4 regions of the Shouchella rhizosphaerae genome follow, and region 1 is predicted to be linked to each of the others. Evidence: riboswitches for the same ligand, from Rfam matches in the RefSeq annotation. Region 1 holds a riboswitch; each other region holds the start of a gene.

Region 1 (4,413 bases):
GGGCTTCGCGCAGCCAAGGGTAGCCAAAACGCCGAATCATGGTTTTTCGCTGATTTTTCCCATCACTTCCCAGCCGACGAGCAAGAAAAAGTATTGAGAAAGGCAGCGTCATGGATGAAGGCAAAACATCACTCAGGCTGAGGCAAGCGTGTTAGCCCGGTACGAACACGGAAACGACGACAATGGGAGTGTTTGTCTCGGTCATATGCTTTAAAACTGTCGTTTTATCCGCAAGAAAACCGTTGCTCATGAACCCCTGTTCTTTCGCCTCTTCCCTCGACTGCACTCCTCGTCTGACAAGCATTTTCTATCAGTATGATGCGGTTTATCGACTTTGTCGACAACATCAAGCAGGCAGCTAAAAAGCTGCCTGCTTGTTAAAGGTTATGCAAGGCGTGGTCCAGCAAGACGGACGCTGTCTTTTGCTGCCGGAAAGGCAGAAAAATTTTCGTGGAATTGCTTAGCAAGCTGTAAGGCGGTTGCCTCGTAAGCTGCTTCGTCCTTCCAAACACGTCGAGGGGTCAACAGCTCATCAGGGACTCCTGGGCAGTGTGTTGGGACATAAAGGCCAAAAATGGGATCGCACACTGTTTCAATCTCATCCAATTTTCCTTGTAAAGCCGCTTCTACCATGGCACGTGTATAAGCAAGCTTAATGCGTGTGCCAGTTCCATAGCTACCCCCTGTCCAGCCTGTGTTTACAAGAAACACTTGGACGTCGTCATTTTCCAATTTGTCCCCAAGCATAGTAGCGTACTCTTCTGGTTTGCGTGGCAAAAACGGAGCGCCAAAGCAAGTAGAAAATGTCGCCTCAGGTTGCGTGATGCCTCGTTCCGTTCCTGCTAGTTTGCTTGTGTAACCAGATAGAAAATGGTACATTGCTTGTTCTTTTGTCAACTTGCTAATGGGCGGCAATACGCCAAATGCATCAGCAGTCAAGAATATTATCGCTTTTGGAGGCCCGGCAACACTAGGCAGCAAAGCATTTGGAATCGCTTCAAGCGGGTAGGCAGCCCGCGTATTTTCCGTCAACTCACCGCTTTTAAAGTCAGGTTTGCCCGTGTTTGGATCGACGACGACATTTTCAAGGACTGCCCCGAAAGCAATAGCGTCCCAAATTTGTGGTTCGCTTTCTTTTGAAAGGCCGATGCATTTGGCGTAGCAGCCTCCTTCAATGTTAAAGATGCCTTTTTCTGACCAGCCGTGCTCGTCATCGCCGATTAGGCGCCTATGTTCGGAAGCCGACAGTGTCGTTTTGCCGGTACCTGAGAGGCCAAAAAAGAGTGCCGTTTCTCCTTCATCGGTTGTGTTGGCTGAGCAGTGCATTGGCAGCACGCCTGCTTCAGGGAGCAAGTAATTCATCACGGAAAAGATCGCTTTTTTCATTTCACCGGCATATTCCGTACCGCCAATTAAAATAATGCGTTGCTCAAATGAGATGATGACAAACGCTTCTGAGCGAGTGCCGTCGACGGATGGATCGGCTTTAAACGTCGGTGCGCTAATGATCGTAAATGGTTCCAAACCATTGTTTGAAGGAGCTTGCTCACGAATAAATAGCTGTCTAGCAAACAAGTGATGCCAAGCAAACTCATTTAAATACGTAATCGGCAGTTGGAAAGAAGGATCAGCGCCAGCGAAGCCAACGGATGCGTAACGGACCTCTTTTTGTTGCAAATAATGTAGCACTTTGTCTTTTAGCCGGGTGAACACTTCCGATGAAATGGGCTTATTCGTTGCGCCCCAATGGATGGAATCTCTAGACATTGGTTCATCGACAATAAACTTGTCTTGAGGCGAGCGGCCTGTGTAAAGGCCTGTTTTGACAGCAAGTGCGCCAGAATCGGTCAATATGCCTTCATTTCGTTGGAGTGCATGCTCGACGAGTGTCGAAGCGGGCAATTGGTGCAACGTTTTAGGGCTTGAAAGCAATTGTTCTAGTAAAGCTGAACGGTGAAGCATTTTCATGTTTAATGGCTCCTTTTTGCAATTTTAAGTGGCTTTAGTATAGCACATTTTATTTAATAGTCCATACTAAAGTGAATAAATAGGTCATTCTTTTTTAGATTAGGCGGCAAAGCAGGTAGGCTGGTGAAAAGCTTTTAGAAATGCCTTTTCTTCTCTGGTGGAATATGTTAAACTTAGTCGCGAAACGAACGAAGCGCCAGCATCCTATAACAAAGGAAACGTTGGGTGTTATCGAGATGCAGTTAACATAACGCTTTTATCCAGAGATGGCGGAGGGACAGGCCCGAAGAAGCCCAGCAACCAACACGTAACGTGTAAAGGTGCTAACCTGCAGAATGCTCGGCGTTCTGGAAGATAAGAGGCGAAAGGTAAATGGACAGCCCTTTTCCTCATGGAAAAGGGCTTTTGTTGTGCCCAAGGCTTTTGCGCCAACTACACGCCTTTGTAAGACAGAAACAAACGAGGCGAATAACCCTCTGTATTGTTCGTTCTATTTGGGCTAAGCAACAGGCCGTATTAAAAGGAGGAGCTGCACAATGTCTGTAAAAAGAGGTAGACATTTATTTACATCTGAATCTGTTACGGAAGGGCATCCCGATAAAATCTGTGATCAAATTTCCGACGCTATATTAGATGAAATCTTAAAGAAAGACCCGAATGCACGAGTCGCTTGCGAAACATCGGTCACCACTGGTTTGGTGCTCGTGGCAGGCGAAATTACGACAAATACGTATGTGGATATACCGAGTGTCGTCCGTCAAACGATCAAGGGAATTGGCTATACACGGGCCAAGTATGGGTTTGATGCGGAAACATGCGCTGTATTGACATCAATTGATGAACAATCTGCGGATATTGCACAAGGGGTGGACAAAGCGCTAGAAGCTCGTGAAGGTCAAATGACCGATGCAGAAATCGAAGCAATTGGCGCTGGTGACCAAGGGTTGATGTTTGGATTTGCAACCAATGAAACGGAAGAACTGATGCCTCTTCCTATCTCGCTTAGCCATAAACTTTCCCGTCGCCTAACGGAAGTCCGCAAAAATGGGACACTTGGATATTTGCGTCCTGATGGGAAAACGCAAGTGACAATTGAATACGATGAAAACGATACGCCTGTTCGTGTCGATACGATTGTTCTTTCAACACAGCATGCTCCTGAAGTGACACTTGAGCAAATTCAAGCAGACTTAAAAGAGCATGTGATTGAAGCCGTCGTGCCAAGCGCGTTAATCGATGAAGAAACAAAATACTTTATTAACCCAACTGGCCGTTTTGTCATTGGCGGGCCTCAGGGAGATGCGGGCTTAACAGGGCGCAAAATTATTGTTGATACGTATGGCGGGTATGCTCGCCATGGCGGCGGTGCTTTTTCTGGCAAGGATGCAACGAAAGTAGACCGTTCTGGCGCTTATGCCGCACGTTATGTAGCCAAAAATATTGTTGCAGCAGGCCTTGCTGATAAATGCGAAGTACAGCTCGCTTATGCAATTGGCGTTGCCCAGCCTGTTTCGATCGCTGTTAATACGTTTGGGACTGGCAAAGCAGCGGAAGATGTCCTCGTCGAGTTGGTTCGCAAGCATTTTGATCTCCGTCCAGCTGGCATTATTCGCATGCTCGATTTGCGCCGCCCGATTTATAAGCAAACCGCTGCTTACGGCCATTTCGGTCGCACCGATGTCCCACTCCCATGGGAAGCCACAGACAAGGCAGCAGCTTTAAAAGAAGATGTTTTAAAATTAGAAGCAAACTAAGAAAGCGGATTAAGCAATAAACAATAAAATGTAAAAGCCTGTCGGTTCATTTTGCCGACAGGCTTTTTGTGTATCATTTTTGTACGCTTTATTCATTGTTGATCTTTGTTTCTCGTCGCTGTCTGTTGCTGCAACGATTTGTAGTATTGGCCTTTTTCTACGTATTCCCGGCGAATCCGTGCCATTTCTTTTTTGTCTGTTTCATTTAAAGGACGGACGACTTTTGCAGGCCGGCCAAAAGCAAGTGTTCCAGGAGGGATCACCTTACCAGGAGGGACAAGACTGCCGGCGCCAATAAATGCGCCCTCGCCAATTTCGGCGCCGTCTAGAATCGTGGAGCCCATGCCAATCAGTGCTTGTTTACGGATGATCGCGCTGTGGAGCATTGCTTGATGACCTATTGTGACATCATCTTCAATCATAAGAGGCGAATGGGGGCTTTGGTGGAGCATTGATTGATCTTGAATATTAACACGTTCTCCAATGATTGTCGGCGCTACGTCACCGCGAATGACTGTATGAAACCATACGCTTGATTGAGCACCAATCGTAACATCGCCTGTAACGATCGCTCCCTCGGCTACGTATACAGATGGGTCAATAGTTGGAACAACGCCCTTGTATGGAAGGATCATGTTGTCACATCCTTTTCGTTTAATAAAAAAACAGCTATACTAAGTGTAACGCATAA
Region 2 (4,413 bases), 1.3 Mb from region 1:
AAGCAGATTGTCGAAACGTCGTTTGATTTAGCACTTTATCCTGACCGGATTGAAACAGAAAACGCTTCGTTCCCTATTGGTTCTGTTTTCGACATTTCCTACCGGCTGCCGAGTGGAGAAAGCCAGCTTGGTTTTCTTTATTTGCATACAAGCCAAGGCGTTGTTACGTATAAAATTAAGCAAAATCCCGAATCCTTTATTAAAGCGTTCAAAAAACTTGTCCCTGAAACAAAATTCCGCTCATAAAGCATGTGCCTGTTCCTGTTTAAATACATGCTCCCCACCAATTACTTGATACGACTGAAAAGGAACTTCCAAAAGTGGCGCCGTCACTAAAAGGACATCGCCTTCTTTTTCGCGGCGGCGCTCCCACACATGAATATTGCTGGAAACGTCACTGACATCTGCCCCAGTAGGTACAAACCAAAGCTGCTTTTGCAGTTGAGGCATATTCGATGCAGGCTGGGAAAGGACGGTCCTACGCAGACGCTTGCCTTTCTCATGTAGAATAAAGTCTTCGACAGCGCTATTGGCTGTTGCCTCTTGCCCTGCTCCTGGGCCAGCAAAAAACAATTGCTGAATGTCTTTGCCTTGTAACAGAACCCCATTGGCCACACCGTTTACGCCCGCTAATAGATGTGTTTCCTCTACAAAAGCAGGCTTCACAGAACCAGTTATGCTGCCGTCTTGTTGTAAAAAAGAGGTGCCAACAAGTTTTAAGGCAAACTGGTTTTCTTTTGCCACCCGTACATGCCATGGTTCAATCCCGCCGATTCCTTGGCGTTCAAATGCCGATATGTCGACCCATTGGCCAAAACAAAGGCGCGCCAGCAAAGTCAACTTATACAGGGCGTCATAGCCTTCTACATCGGACGTCGGGTCTGTTTCTGCATAGCCAAGCCGCTGCGCTTCATCTAGAGCTTGTTGGTAGGTTTTGCCACTGTCCATTTCAGTGAGAATAAAATTGGTTGTGCCGTTTAAAATGCCTGATATCCCATTAATCGCAGTTGTCGCCAATGCACTTTGCAACACATTCACAATCGGGATCGCTCCACAAACCGCAGCGTCGTAGCCGTAATAGGCACCAGATGAAAGGGCGACCGCCTCTAGTTCTTTACCGTGTAAGGCGACAAGCTTTTTATTGGCGGTCACTACAGATACGCCTTCTGCTAGCAAGCTTTCCGTATATGTTCTGGCCGGTTCGACAACATTTGTTACTTCAAACACAACATCATATGTAGCAGCCTCCCTGAAAAGATCCCATGATGACGTAACGAGTTTGGCCCCTTCGCTTTGCCTTTGCTTAGACTGATCTTTTACTAAAATGGAGACAAGTTCAATCCGATCACTTACCATCTGTTGGAGCGCTCTTTGTGTACTGGTGATGCGCTCGTAAATGCCAGTCCCTACTGTCCCAAATCCAATAATGCCTATTTTCACCGTCTTCACCCTTTCTCCATTGAAAAAACCCCTTTTCAGATAAGAAAAGGGGTTCGCCTCACTTATCTTTCAGAACAAAAGCTGCTCTGCTGAATGTAGCACCGTGGTTTACAAATAAACTGGTTGCCGGGCTTCATTGGGTCAGGTCCCTCCGCCACTCTTGATAAGTTCTTATTCATTTTTATATTAGGCACATTATAAGCAGAGGCCACGTATTTGTCAACTGCGCTTGCTAATAATGGACAAGTTTAAATCAATCAGCTGTTCAACGCTCACTTTGTTTGGCGCTTCGGTTAGAAGGTCGCTAGCGCTTGCCGTTTTTGGAAAAGCAATCACCTCACGTAAATTGCTTTTGCGTGCAAGAAGCATGACGATTCGGTCCAGACCTAAGGCAATGCCGCCATGTGGAGGCGTTCCATAATCAAATGCTTCAAGCAAAAAGCCAAACTCTTCTTTAGCCGCTTCTGAACTAAAACCAAGGAGCTTGAACATTTTTTCTTGCAGTTCCCGTTCATAGATGCGCTGGGAGCCGCCGCCAAGCTCAAAGCCGTTTAAGACAAGGTCATATGCTTCGGCACGTACTTGCTCTGGATGGGTTTCCATCAGGTCCAAGTCTTCCGCTTTCGGGCGTGTAAACGGATGATGGAGCGCGACAAACCGTTTTGCTTGTTCGTCATATTCGACAAGTGGAAAATCGGTTACCCAGAGGAAGTGAAACGCGTTTTCGTCAATTAGCTGAAACTCCTTTCCAAACTTTAAGCGCAGCGCGCCCAATGCATGAAACACAACTTGCTTTTTATCGGCTCCGAAAAAGAGCAAATCGCCTGCTTCAGCGTCCATTGCCGCAAGCAATGCAGCCGTTTGCGCCTCATTAAAGAATTTGGCAATCGGGCCCTTTATCCCTTCGTCATCGACTTTGAGCCAAGCCAACCCTTTTGCCCCATAAGGCTTGACAAAATCAGCTAACGCATCAATGTCTTTTCGTGAAAGCTTATCAGCCCCGCCTTTCAGTGTAAGGCCTTTAATAATGCCGCCTGCTTCTAACGCGCCTTTAAACACTTTAAACTCCGTGTCTTTGAGCACGTCAGACAGTTCGATCAGTTCCATGCCAAAACGAGTGTCAGGCTTGTCAGAACCGTAGCGGTTCATCGCTTCCTCGTACGTCATCCGCGAGAAAGGCCGTTTTAGCTCAAGCCCGTGTGTTTCTTTCAGCAATTTTTCCATCATGGCTTCAGTCATCGCCAAGATATCCTCTGTATCAAGAAAGCTTGTTTCAATATCGATTTGCGTAAATTCAGGCTGCCTGTCTGCGCGCAAATCTTCATCACGGAAACAGCGGACAATTTGGAAGTACTTCTCAAAACCGGACACCATCAACAGTTGCTTAAAAATTTGCGGCGATTGTGGCAGCGCATAAAACTGGCCATGATGGACGCGGCTCGGCACCAAATAATCGCGCGCTCCTTCTGGCGTGCTTTTGGTTAGCATCGGCGTCTCAATCTCCAAATAGCCATCTGCATCAAGAAAATCACGAACGCTTTTCATGATTTTGTGACGCATCGCGAACGCTTCTTGCATATCAGGGCGACGCAAATCCAAATAGCGGTATTTCAAACGGACGTCTTCAGCTGCATCCGTGTCTGCTTCAATTTGGAATGGCAAAGATTTTGAGACATTCAGGATTTCGAGCTCACGAACGTGAACTTCGATAGCACCAGTTGCCAGCTTGTCATTAACGGCCTGTTCATTCCGTTCCACCACAATGCCTGAAACGGCGACAAGATACTCATTGCGGACACGGTCAGCTGCTTTCAACGCTTCTTCACTGACTTCCGGACTGCACACAACTTGGACAATACCAGAGCGATCACGAAGATCTAAAAAAATCACCTGGCCTAAATCACGGCGCCGCTGCACCCACCCTTTTAGTTGAACCTGTTGGCCTGCGAGTGTTTTGTCAAGTTGGCCACAATGATGTGTACGTTTCATCTCCTAGTTTCCTCCTCGTATCTGTTCTTGTAAAAATGATGTCAAATCGCTAATGGCGACTACCGTTTGTTCTCCAGTTGCCATTTGTTTAACGAGCGCTTGTTGCTTCGCGATTTCGTCTTCGCCAATGATAATTGTATAAGACGCTTGATAACGATCAGCCGCTTTAAGCTGTGCTTTCATTTTTTTGCCTAAGTAGTCTTTATCAGCACGAATGCCTCCATCGCGCAACCGTTGCAACAGTTGTGGCCCTAGGCGGCTTGCTTCATCGCCGAGAGTAACTACATACGCATCGAGGCTTTGCGGTACTGGCAAGTCGACATTCTCCGCTTTCATCGCTAATATAAAGCGTTCGATGCTGAAGGCAAATCCGATGCCTGGCGTCTCTGGCCCGCCAAATTCCTGGACAAGTCCATTGTAGCGCCCGCCCCCGCATAGCGTTGTAATTGCTCCGAATCCTGGAGCAGTACTAAGCAATTCAAATGCGGTATGGTTGTAATAATCCAACCCACGCACAAGCGTTGGATCGACTACATAAGGAATGTTCAGCAAGTCGAGCGTTTCCTTTAGCGACTGAAAATACGCACGTGACTCTTCATTTAAATAATCTAAAATCGACGGTGCTGTCGCCATAAGCGGATGCTCTCTATCCTTTTTGCAATCGAGAATGCGCAATGGATTTTTTTCAAGTCGCATTTGGCAGTCGCTACAAAATTCATCAATTGATGGCTTAAAGTGGGCAATTAATGCTTCCCGATGTGCCTGACGGCTTTCCGAATCGCCAAGTGAATTGATGACCAGTTTCAAGTTGACAAGGCCAAGTTTTTTGCAGATAGCGATGAGCAATGCTAGCACTTCCGCATCTAGTTGGGGGCTCGCGCTGCCAAGCGCCTCTACGCCAAATTGGACAAATTGACGCATACGCCCTGCTTGTGGGCGCTCGTAACGAAACATCGGCCCTGTGTAGTACAACTTCGTTGGCTG
Region 3 (4,413 bases), 2.0 Mb from region 1:
TTCACGGTTCGGAATGATGTAGTCTTGATATTCATTTACCGTTACAGTGTAGCCTTTCTCCTCTAAACCAGGAATAATGGCTTTTGTAATCATATCGCTGTATGGGCCAGCGGTAGCTCCAAACCGAATTTCTTTTGAGTCTCCAGCATTTCCACTTTCACTTCCACTTCCACATGCGCCGAGAGCGAAGATGACGCCTAAACTTATTGCACTTTGTACCCATAATGTCTTTTTCATCGTTTCTCTCCTTCTTTTCCTATCTATTTAACAAAAGGCAAGCTTGCCTTAACGTTTATTTTCTTTTATCTGTCGCTTTTGCAGTCAAATCTCCTATAAACTGAAATACTTGGACGAGAATGATCAATATCACCACAGTCGCAATCATAATTGTATGGTCATAGCGATAATGCCCGTAGCGAATCGCCAAATCGCCAACTCCGCCACCGCCAATGACACCCGCCATTGCCGAGTAAGCAATTAAGCTGATAATCGTAAGAGTAAGCCCTTGTACCATCGAAGCACGCGCTTCTAAAAAGAGCACGTCTTTTATAATCATCCATGGCGTCGCGCCCGAAGCGATTGCTGCTTCAATTAACCCTTTATCTACTTCCCGCATTGAACTTTCCACAATCCGGGCAAAAAACGGAATCGCAGCAACAGACAACGACACGCTTGCTGCGATCGGACCTGTCGTTGTACCGACGAGCGCTTTCGTAAAGGGATAAAGGGCCACAAGCAAAATGATAAACGGAATGGAACGAACAATGTTGACAATAAAGCCCAACCCTGATTGGACAAGTTGATTTTCCCAGAATAAGCCTCGGTCAGTCGCAAACAAAATGACGCCAAGTGGAAAACCAACGATTATCGCCACAGCTGTTGAGATGCTGATCATTAACAACGTCTCTACAAAGGCGTTCCACATATCTGGCAACATCTCAACTAAATGCACGAAGTCCATCGCGGATCACCTCCACTTCAGCGGAACGTTGCTTAATATAAGCAATTGCTTCCTGAATCGCTGTTGGCTCGCCCTTCAGTTCCATAATAAAAATGCCAAGCGGGCGGCCGCCGATATATTCGATCGCTCCATGGAGAAAGTTTCCTTTTACAGAAAACTGTTGCAATGTATCCGAGATAATGCCTTGTTGGGCAACGCTACCTTTAAAGATTACTTTAGCAATCGTGCCAGAAAATTGGCTCAATGTATGTTCAGGAATATGAAAAGAGACGACATCTCCAATAAACTCTTGTGTTAACGGTGCTTTTGGCGCAGCAAACACATCATACACATCTCCCTGCTCAATCATTTTGCCATCTTGCATAATCGCCATTTTATGGCATATTTCTTTAACGACTGCCATTTCATGGGTAATGAGCACGATTGTCAACCCTAGTTCTTCGTTCAACTTTTTTAATAACGCCAAAATCGATTTAGTTGTTGTTGGGTCAAGCGCAGATGTGGCTTCATCACACAACAGCACGCTTGGTTTGTTGGCTAGCGCTCGGGCAATGCCAACACGTTGCTTTTGGCCGCCAGAAAGCTGCGCTGGATACGCATTGCGTTTATTCGAAAGGCCAACAAGCTCTAGCAGTTCTTCCACCCTGGCTGGAATTAGATCCGCTCTCACGCCAGCAGCTTTTAAAGCAAAGGCAATATTGCCGAATACCGTTTTTTGGTTAATTAAATAAAAATGTTGAAAAATCATGCCGATCTTTAGACGTGCTTGCCGAAGCTCGCGTGTACCTAGTTTGGTCAAATCCAAGCCGTCAACACGAATCGTCCCACTCGTCGGCCGCTCTAATAAATTAATACAGCGAAGCAGTGAACTTTTGCCCGCTCCGGAGTAGCCAACGATACCAAAAATCTCCCCTTTGCCTACTTTAAAAGAAACATTGTCTACGCCGATAACACGTTTTTTCTTTGTTTTGTATACTTTTGTTAACTCGCTTGCCTCAATCATCGGTTCTCCACTCCTACATAAAAAAGCTTCTCTCATCATCATGAAAGAAGCTGCGAAAATCCGTTTCCGTTTTTCCGGCTTATCTTTCAGAATGATCCCATTCTGCAGGAATTGGCACCTTCCCCGTAACGGGAGGTTGCTGGACGTCATTGGGCCTAATCCCTCAGTCGCTCTTGATAAGTCCTTTTTTAATTGATGTAACCCGTATATTACGCTTTTTAAACAAAATTGTCAAAACATTTATCGGCAGCAACGCCAAAAACACGTTTTTCAATGTGAAAAACATGTTTTGGTTTTGTATGTTTGTTTCATTTAGCACTTTCTTGGCCATTATGGTCGGTAGTTCCATGGTATTTTCGGTATGTAATCGCCGAAATGGTAATGCTGATCTCATATAAAATAAGCATCGGCACCGTAACAAACAGATGCGACGTTAATTCAGGGGGTGTAATAATGCCAGCGATCACAAGCAAGGCAAAATACGCGTATTTACGGATTTTCCGCAGGAATGCTGGCGTGACCACTCCTAGCCTCGTTAAAAACATCACAACTACCGGGAGCTGAAACAAAAGCCCAAAAGGGATGGTCAGTTGGAACAAAAATGAAAAGTATTCATTGATTCCATACATCTCATTTATTTCGAGGCGGTCGGCCATTTGCCCCATAAAAGAAATGACAAAAGGCAATAAAATAAAATAGGAAAAAGCAATTCCTGCCAAAAACAATAGGAACGCAATTGGAATGTACGCGAGCGTCGCTTTTTGTTCGTTTTCTTTTAATCCCGGTGAAACAAAGGCCCATAATTGGTACAAGATCACTGGAATGATAAGCACAAGCGCTGTTATGACAGCAAAGTTCATATAGACACGAAGCGGGTCGGTCAATCGAAAAGCATTAAACGGCATATCAGCGGCTTGGGGGGAGTTCTGCAAAAACGTAATAACGGGAACCGCCAAGAAAAAACCGCCAATAAGCGCGACAATAAAAAAGGCGAGGACCACAAAAATCCTGCGCCTTAGCTCTTCCGCGTGATCCATAATGGACATGTCTTGCATAGGGACACGCCCTTTTCTGCCTTTACGCTTTTTCTTTTTGGACGTTTGTTGATTTGGTGTCATCATCGTCATCCGCTAATCCTTTGGTAGCATTTTTAAACTCACGCAATGTGCTTCCCGCTGCTTTTCCGAGTTCCGGCAGCTTTTTCGGCCCGAAAATTAGCAATGCGACTAGTGCAATTAATACGACACTCCCTACAGAAAGTCCTCCCATTGTTGTTGCCTCCTTCTTATAGTGGGTAATGCTTTAAAAAGTAAACAAGCGCCTGCAGTTCCACTGCAAGGTCAATATGATGAACGCGAATATGGGCTGGTACGGATAAGCGCACTGGGGTAAAGTTTAAAATCCCTTCAATTCCCGCTTTAACGAGGCGGTCGGCACTTTTTTGTGCCTGGGAAGCAGGCACAGTCAGAACCGCAATCGAAACATTTTGCAACCCAATTTCTTCAAGCTTGTCCCAGTTATACACAGGAACTTCGCCGACTTTTGTACCAATTTTTTTTTCATCGACATCAAAAGCATGGGTGATCACGGTATTGTTGTTTTTTGAAAAATTATACTGCAATAATGCAGTTCCAAGGTTTCCTACACCGACTAAAATCACGTTTGTCCGCTCATCTTGGTCTAACGTCTCCCTAAAAAAAGAAAGGAGATATTGGACATTATACCCATACCCTTTTTTTCCTAACGCGCCAAAGTAAGAAAAATCTCTTCGGATTGTTGCAGAATCTACTTTTACTGCCTGGCTTAATTCAGTTGAAGAAACCCGCTGTTTTCCGGCAGCATGCAAGCTTTCGATAAAGCGGTAATAAAGCGGCAAGCGTTTTGCTGTTGCCTGAGGAATCTTCAGTTGTTCTGATTTCATGTCCGCCCCTTTCTGAGCTTTGGCTGCTGGCGCAGCATGATTCAACTCTATTGTACACGATTTTCGCTAAAATGAAAGAGCTCTCATTATGAACCTTTATTGTTGTTTCGATCTAAATTGATGTACACTTATTAAAGAACTTATTATGAACGCGAGGTTTGCTTTTTATGATTGTACTACAATGCGTAAACGTATCAAAGGCTTTTGGCACAGAACCTGTGCTCGAACAGGTGAAATTAGAAGTACAGGCGAGAGATCGAGTAGGCTTAGTCGGGCGAAACGGGGCAGGCAAATCGACGCTTTTAAAAATAATTACTGGTGAAATGAGCCAAGATACAGGCGAAATCGTCATTCCAAAGCAAACAACAATTGGCTACCTAGCCCAGCATACGGGGCTTGCTTCAAACCGTTCTATTTGGGATGAAATGCTTGAAGTGTTTGCGCCGCTGTTGGAAATGGAACGCTCACTGCGTACGTTGGAACAGCAGATGGCCAATCCAGAGGCGATAGAGCAAAACAATTACCAAA
Region 4 (4,413 bases), 1.3 Mb from region 1:
CTGAGATGTTCGTAGGAATTGTTTACTTTGAGCCAACACCTTAAAAAAGGGAGCTTGCCGTTATTGGCTCGCTTACATGCCCCGCAAGCTGGGGACGTAAAAAGGCCAATGCGAAGCACCCACCTGCCTTGCAGGTTCAAAGCACCAAGTTCTTACGGCATAGTCGGGATAATTGTGACGATGAAGCACCCTTGTGGGTGCTTTTTTGGTTTGGCTTTCTAACGGCGAAAGAAATCAAAATCTCAAGGATGATTGGCTAGTGTATTCCAGAGAAGGTCGGTCTTGAGCTTATAGGGAATATCACGGCTTCTCTAGAAAAATTCAAAGTTGGCTACCGGCAAAATGGAGGCCAAGTTCGTGACTATATGCTCAAGCTATATAAAGACGATAGCCGAAAAGGGAGTCCCCTCTCAGACTTGCTGATTAACGGTTCTCTTGTGGATGAAAGACATATGACAGAGATAAACGAGACATACTAAAGCCCGGCCTATGCCGGGCTTTTATAAGATGTATACTTTCTGAATTGGTTTTAAACGGAACGATGTCCAAGTAAAAAACAGGGGAAGCGTGAAAAAGAGAGAAATTCCGATCGTGCTTGATTGAAACGCGTCCTTATCCCCAAACTTCTTTGGCAATATCAACGATATATTTTAATTTTGCCCACTGTTGTTCCTCGGTTAAAAGATTTCCATGATGAGTGGAAGCAAAGCCACATTGAGGGCTTAAACAGAGTTGTTCTAGCGGTACATATTGGCTTGCTTCATTAATGCGGCCAATGATTGATTCTTTATCTTCTAATTCCCCATTTTTAGAGGTGAGGAGTCCAAGAACAACGCGGGCCCCGCCGTTCGGAATATGCTCCAGTGGTTTAAAGTCTCCAGAACGATCGTCATCGTATTCTAAAAAGAAACCATTCACTTTCTCTTTTGCAAATAAAGTCGGAGCAATAAGGGCATAACTGCCTTCAAAAGCCCAGTTAGACCGGTAGTTGCCACGGCAAAGGTGAGTCGTCACAACGAGATCGTCTGGTTTTTCTTCCAAAACGCCATTTACGACACGGAGTGCTAAATCAATTAAATATTCTCTTGAGTATGCTCCATCATTAAATGGAATGTCAGGCGACGAAAGGCCAGCAATATAGACGTCATCAAATTGCAAATAACGACAACCTGCCTCGTAGAAAGCGTTCACGGCATCACGGTAGGCTTGAATAATATCTTTTGCGTATTCCTCAATATCAGGGTAGATCGTTTCATCACGAATGCCAATATTAAACAATTGATTTGGGCTCGGAATGGTTTGCTTCGCGACTGCACGCCCTCCGACAATCTTATTAAATTCAATAAAGTCTTTTACATGGGGATGATCATGGTTAAATGAAACCTTTCCTACGTTGCGGACGTTGTATCTTTCCGTTTCTTCATTGCCTTGGAAAATATAGCCGACTTCTGGAACATACCCTTCTACGCCATTCAAATGTTCGAGGAAATCAGTATGCCAGAAACGACGCCTAAATTCCCCGTCCGTCACCAACTCCAAGCCAATTTCAATTTGCTTATCGACAATTCGTTTGATTTCTTGTGTCTCTATTTCATGCAATTGCGCGGCCGTAATGGTGCCTTCCTTACAGTCATTTCTCGCTTGGTGGATACGTTCTGGCCGCAGTAAACTGCCAACGTGGTCTGCCCTAAATGGTGGTTTTACAGCAATGCTTGTCATCCTCATTTCTCTCCTTTTGATTAAAGAATGGTTACCCAAAGTGATGCTTGCCACTTCTCCACTCAGTTGTACCGGCCAAATAATAAAGGACCTTCTAGAATAAAGAAGGTCCTCGTACTATAGACAACGAACTTCTTATCTCCTAGGTACATTACCTATTGGAATTAGCACCATTGCCAAAGGCCGGTTGCTGAGACTTCAAAGGGCCAAATCCCTCCATCTCTCTGGATAAGAAAAAACATATTTATTTTTGTAAAGGGTTAATGGTTAATACTCTAGTATATCTTTTAAAAAAATGCAAGGAAAATTTAGATTTTAGGCAGTTTAATTAGAAACCGGCTTGTAGTTAAGAAATGATTTAGGCGCATTTAGAAATTTGTGCAATCGTTAATCTCTTCCGGTATCGGTTTTTCGCTTTTTCTCTTAATGCGAGAAAAAAATCACATACGAGCAGGCGGATTGCGTTCATTTTGTGGTATGATCATTCAGTCAGTACAAAGGCACAAAAGGAGTGGACATCGATGTTGCACCAGTTTTCAAGAAATGAGTTAGCAATCGGCCATGATGGGCTGGAGCGCCTAAAAGGCAGTACAGTTGCTGTGTTAGGGGTAGGAGGAGTCGGATCCTTTTCGGCAGAAGCGCTAGCCCGTTCTGGCGTCGGTAAAATTGTGCTCGTTGATAAAGACGATGTCGATATTACGAATGTAAATCGCCAGATCCATGCATTGCTCTCAACAGTTGGCAAGCCGAAAGTTGATTTGATGGCTGCGCGGATAAGTGACATCAACCCAAATTGTGAAGTAATTACAAGAAAAATGTTTTATACCGAGGAAACGTATGAATCGTTTTTTTCACATAAACTTGACTTCGTCATTGATGCCAGCGACACCATTTCTTATAAAATCCATTTGATTAAACAATGTAAGCTGCGGGGCATTCCGATTATATCCAGCATGGGAGTCGCCAATAAAATGGACCCAACTCGTTTAAGGATTGCGGATATTTCCGAAACAAGCTATGACCCTATTGCAAAAGTAATTCGTACGAGGTTACGAAAAGAGGGGATTCATAAAGGCGTCAATGTTGTTTTTTCAGATGAGAAACCGATCCAAATTAGGGAAGACATCCGTAAGGAAATTGTACCTGAAACGGCTGAACAAGGAAACATCCGCAAAGCGAAACTACCGCCGTCTTCAAATGCGTTCGTGCCGTCTGTATCAGGCTTGATCATGGCGGGACATGTCATCACTTGTTTACTAGAAGGCATAGAGATTAACCGACGTTCTTAACTAGTAAGCTCCTACGCTAAAAAACGTAGGAGCTTTCATCCTTTAAACAAGAAGCGAATTTACTTTGATAGTTTCTCTAAGTTTCCGTTAGCGTCCATCCGAAAAGCAGGATGATCCTGTTCGTCTTCTTCCAAAATTGCAAGGCGGCGCGCCCTGTTCATAATCGAAATCAACGACTGGTAATCTTCTTCAATCATACTATGTTCTTGTTTATTTCGTTGTAGCTTTGTTTCTAGCTCGTTTAATTTAGCAGTCTTTTCTTCCAATTGAGCGCGTAACTGTTTGTTCTCTAATTCTAAGCGTGAGGACGCGGGCTCGGTTTGTGCCAATTGTTTGAGTTGGCCAATAATAGATTCAAGCGTCACCGCTCCACCATCCACTGTTGCTGTTTGGTAAAACGTTCTAGACGGGCTTTCTGTTTTTCCAATACGAGCTTGAGAGAAATAACTGGCTGAAAGCGCTCGTTTCCGTTCTTTTCGTTCCCGTTTGGCGGAATCGATTTGCTTTAAATATTTTTGCCGTACAACAGCATTCCATCTAAATCCACACGCTGCAGAGGTCCGGTTTAAAGCATCCCCAACCTCGTCAAATGCCTTTAGCTGTGTACTTCCTTCTTTAATATGCGTTAAAACAGTCTCAGCAAGAAGCACATCATCTTCATGGGACCATGCATCTTGTCTCGTTTTCATTTGTCCATCTCCTTCATGCAGTGCTTATGGCTTTACTTTTGCCAGAGTTGCGCCATTTTATACTAGCCTGCTAAAAAAGATCTTGTTTGCGAGAATGGACAATCACGTCATCGTAACTAGGCAATCGATGTTGGCAGAAAAAAGGGATGAAACATGTTTAGCTTCGTCTTTTGTACATTTCGCTAAGCGCTTGTTCGAATTTCCCTGTTTGCTTTGGCTCATAATAACGGTGATCGGCAATTTTGTCTGGCAAATACTGTTGTTTGACCCAGCCATCTTTATAGTCATGAGGGTATTTATAGTCGCTGCCTCTGCCTAATTGTTGCGCTCCTTTATAATGCGCATCTTTTAAATGGCGAGGCACTTCACCACTGCCACCTTTTCGCAGTGCATCCATAGCGGCATCAAGTGCTTTATAGGCACTGTTGCTTTTTGGAGAAAGGGCAAGTTCAACCACAGCGTTGGCAAGAGGAATCCGTGCTTCAGGCAGTCCGAGCCTTTCTGATGCTTCAATGGCTGCAAGCGTTCGAGGCCCCGCTTGGGGATTGGCAAGGCTAATGTCCTCATAGGCGATAACGAGCAGACGGCGATGGATGCTAATAAGGTCGCCTGCTTCTAACAAGCGTGCCAAGTAGTGAAGACTTGCATTCACGTCGCTTCCGCGGATCGACTTTTGAAAAGCAGACAGCACATCATAATGGGCATCGCCATCTTTG

What was found. Region 1 has a riboswitch for S-adenosylmethionine ahead of metK (methionine adenosyltransferase). Riboswitches for the same ligand answer to the same signal wherever they lie in the genome.
Region 2: it holds a riboswitch for S-adenosylmethionine, as region 1 does, so the genes downstream of both, V5G21_RS17255 (homoserine dehydrogenase) here and metK (methionine adenosyltransferase) in region 1, are expected to answer to the same signal.
Region 3: it holds a riboswitch for S-adenosylmethionine, as region 1 does, so the genes downstream of both, V5G21_RS13855 (methionine ABC transporter ATP-binding protein) here and metK (methionine adenosyltransferase) in region 1, are expected to answer to the same signal.
Region 4: it holds a riboswitch for S-adenosylmethionine, as region 1 does, so the genes downstream of both, V5G21_RS17270 (5-methyltetrahydropteroyltriglutamate--homocysteine S-methyltransferase) here and metK (methionine adenosyltransferase) in region 1, are expected to answer to the same signal.

What each region holds. Positions count from the first base shown of each region.
Region 1 covers NZ_CP144921.1:538,747-543,159, reverse strand. Annotated here, with positions in the region: gene V5G21_RS02915 (alpha/beta hydrolase family protein) at 1-141, shown strand, start outside; gene pckA (phosphoenolpyruvate carboxykinase (ATP)) at 385-1,968, opposite strand; SAM riboswitch class I at 2,222-2,329, shown strand; gene metK (methionine adenosyltransferase) at 2,505-3,722, shown strand; gene V5G21_RS02900 (gamma carbonic anhydrase family protein) at 3,815-4,357, opposite strand.
Region 2 covers NZ_CP144921.1:3,488,725-3,493,137, reverse strand. Annotated here, with positions in the region: gene V5G21_RS17260 (hypothetical protein) at 1-246, shown strand, start outside; gene V5G21_RS17255 (homoserine dehydrogenase) at 241-1,440, opposite strand; SAM riboswitch class I at 1,500-1,610, opposite strand; gene aspS (aspartate--tRNA ligase) at 1,660-3,429, opposite strand; gene hisS (histidine--tRNA ligase) at 3,433-4,413, opposite strand, start outside.
Region 3 covers NZ_CP144921.1:2,781,196-2,785,608, reverse strand. Annotated here, with positions in the region: gene V5G21_RS13865 (MetQ/NlpA family ABC transporter substrate-binding protein) at 1-237, opposite strand, end outside; gene V5G21_RS13860 (methionine ABC transporter permease) at 293-961, opposite strand; gene V5G21_RS13855 (methionine ABC transporter ATP-binding protein) at 939-1,964, opposite strand; SAM riboswitch class I at 2,041-2,147, opposite strand; gene tatC (twin-arginine translocase subunit TatC) at 2,273-3,019, opposite strand; gene V5G21_RS13845 (twin-arginine translocase TatA/TatE family subunit) at 3,042-3,233, opposite strand; gene V5G21_RS13840 (redox-sensing transcriptional repressor Rex) at 3,250-3,885, opposite strand; gene V5G21_RS13835 (ABC-F family ATP-binding cassette domain-containing protein) at 4,053-4,413, shown strand, end outside.
Region 4 covers NZ_CP144921.1:3,493,405-3,497,817, forward strand. Annotated here, with positions in the region: RNA gene ssrS (6S RNA) at 1-174, shown strand, start outside; gene V5G21_RS17270 (5-methyltetrahydropteroyltriglutamate--homocysteine S-methyltransferase) at 613-1,719, opposite strand; SAM riboswitch class I at 1,852-1,954, opposite strand; gene V5G21_RS17275 (tRNA threonylcarbamoyladenosine dehydratase) at 2,241-3,008, shown strand; gene V5G21_RS17280 (RsfA family transcriptional regulator) at 3,068-3,697, opposite strand; gene V5G21_RS17285 (replication-associated recombination protein A) at 3,855-4,413, opposite strand, start outside.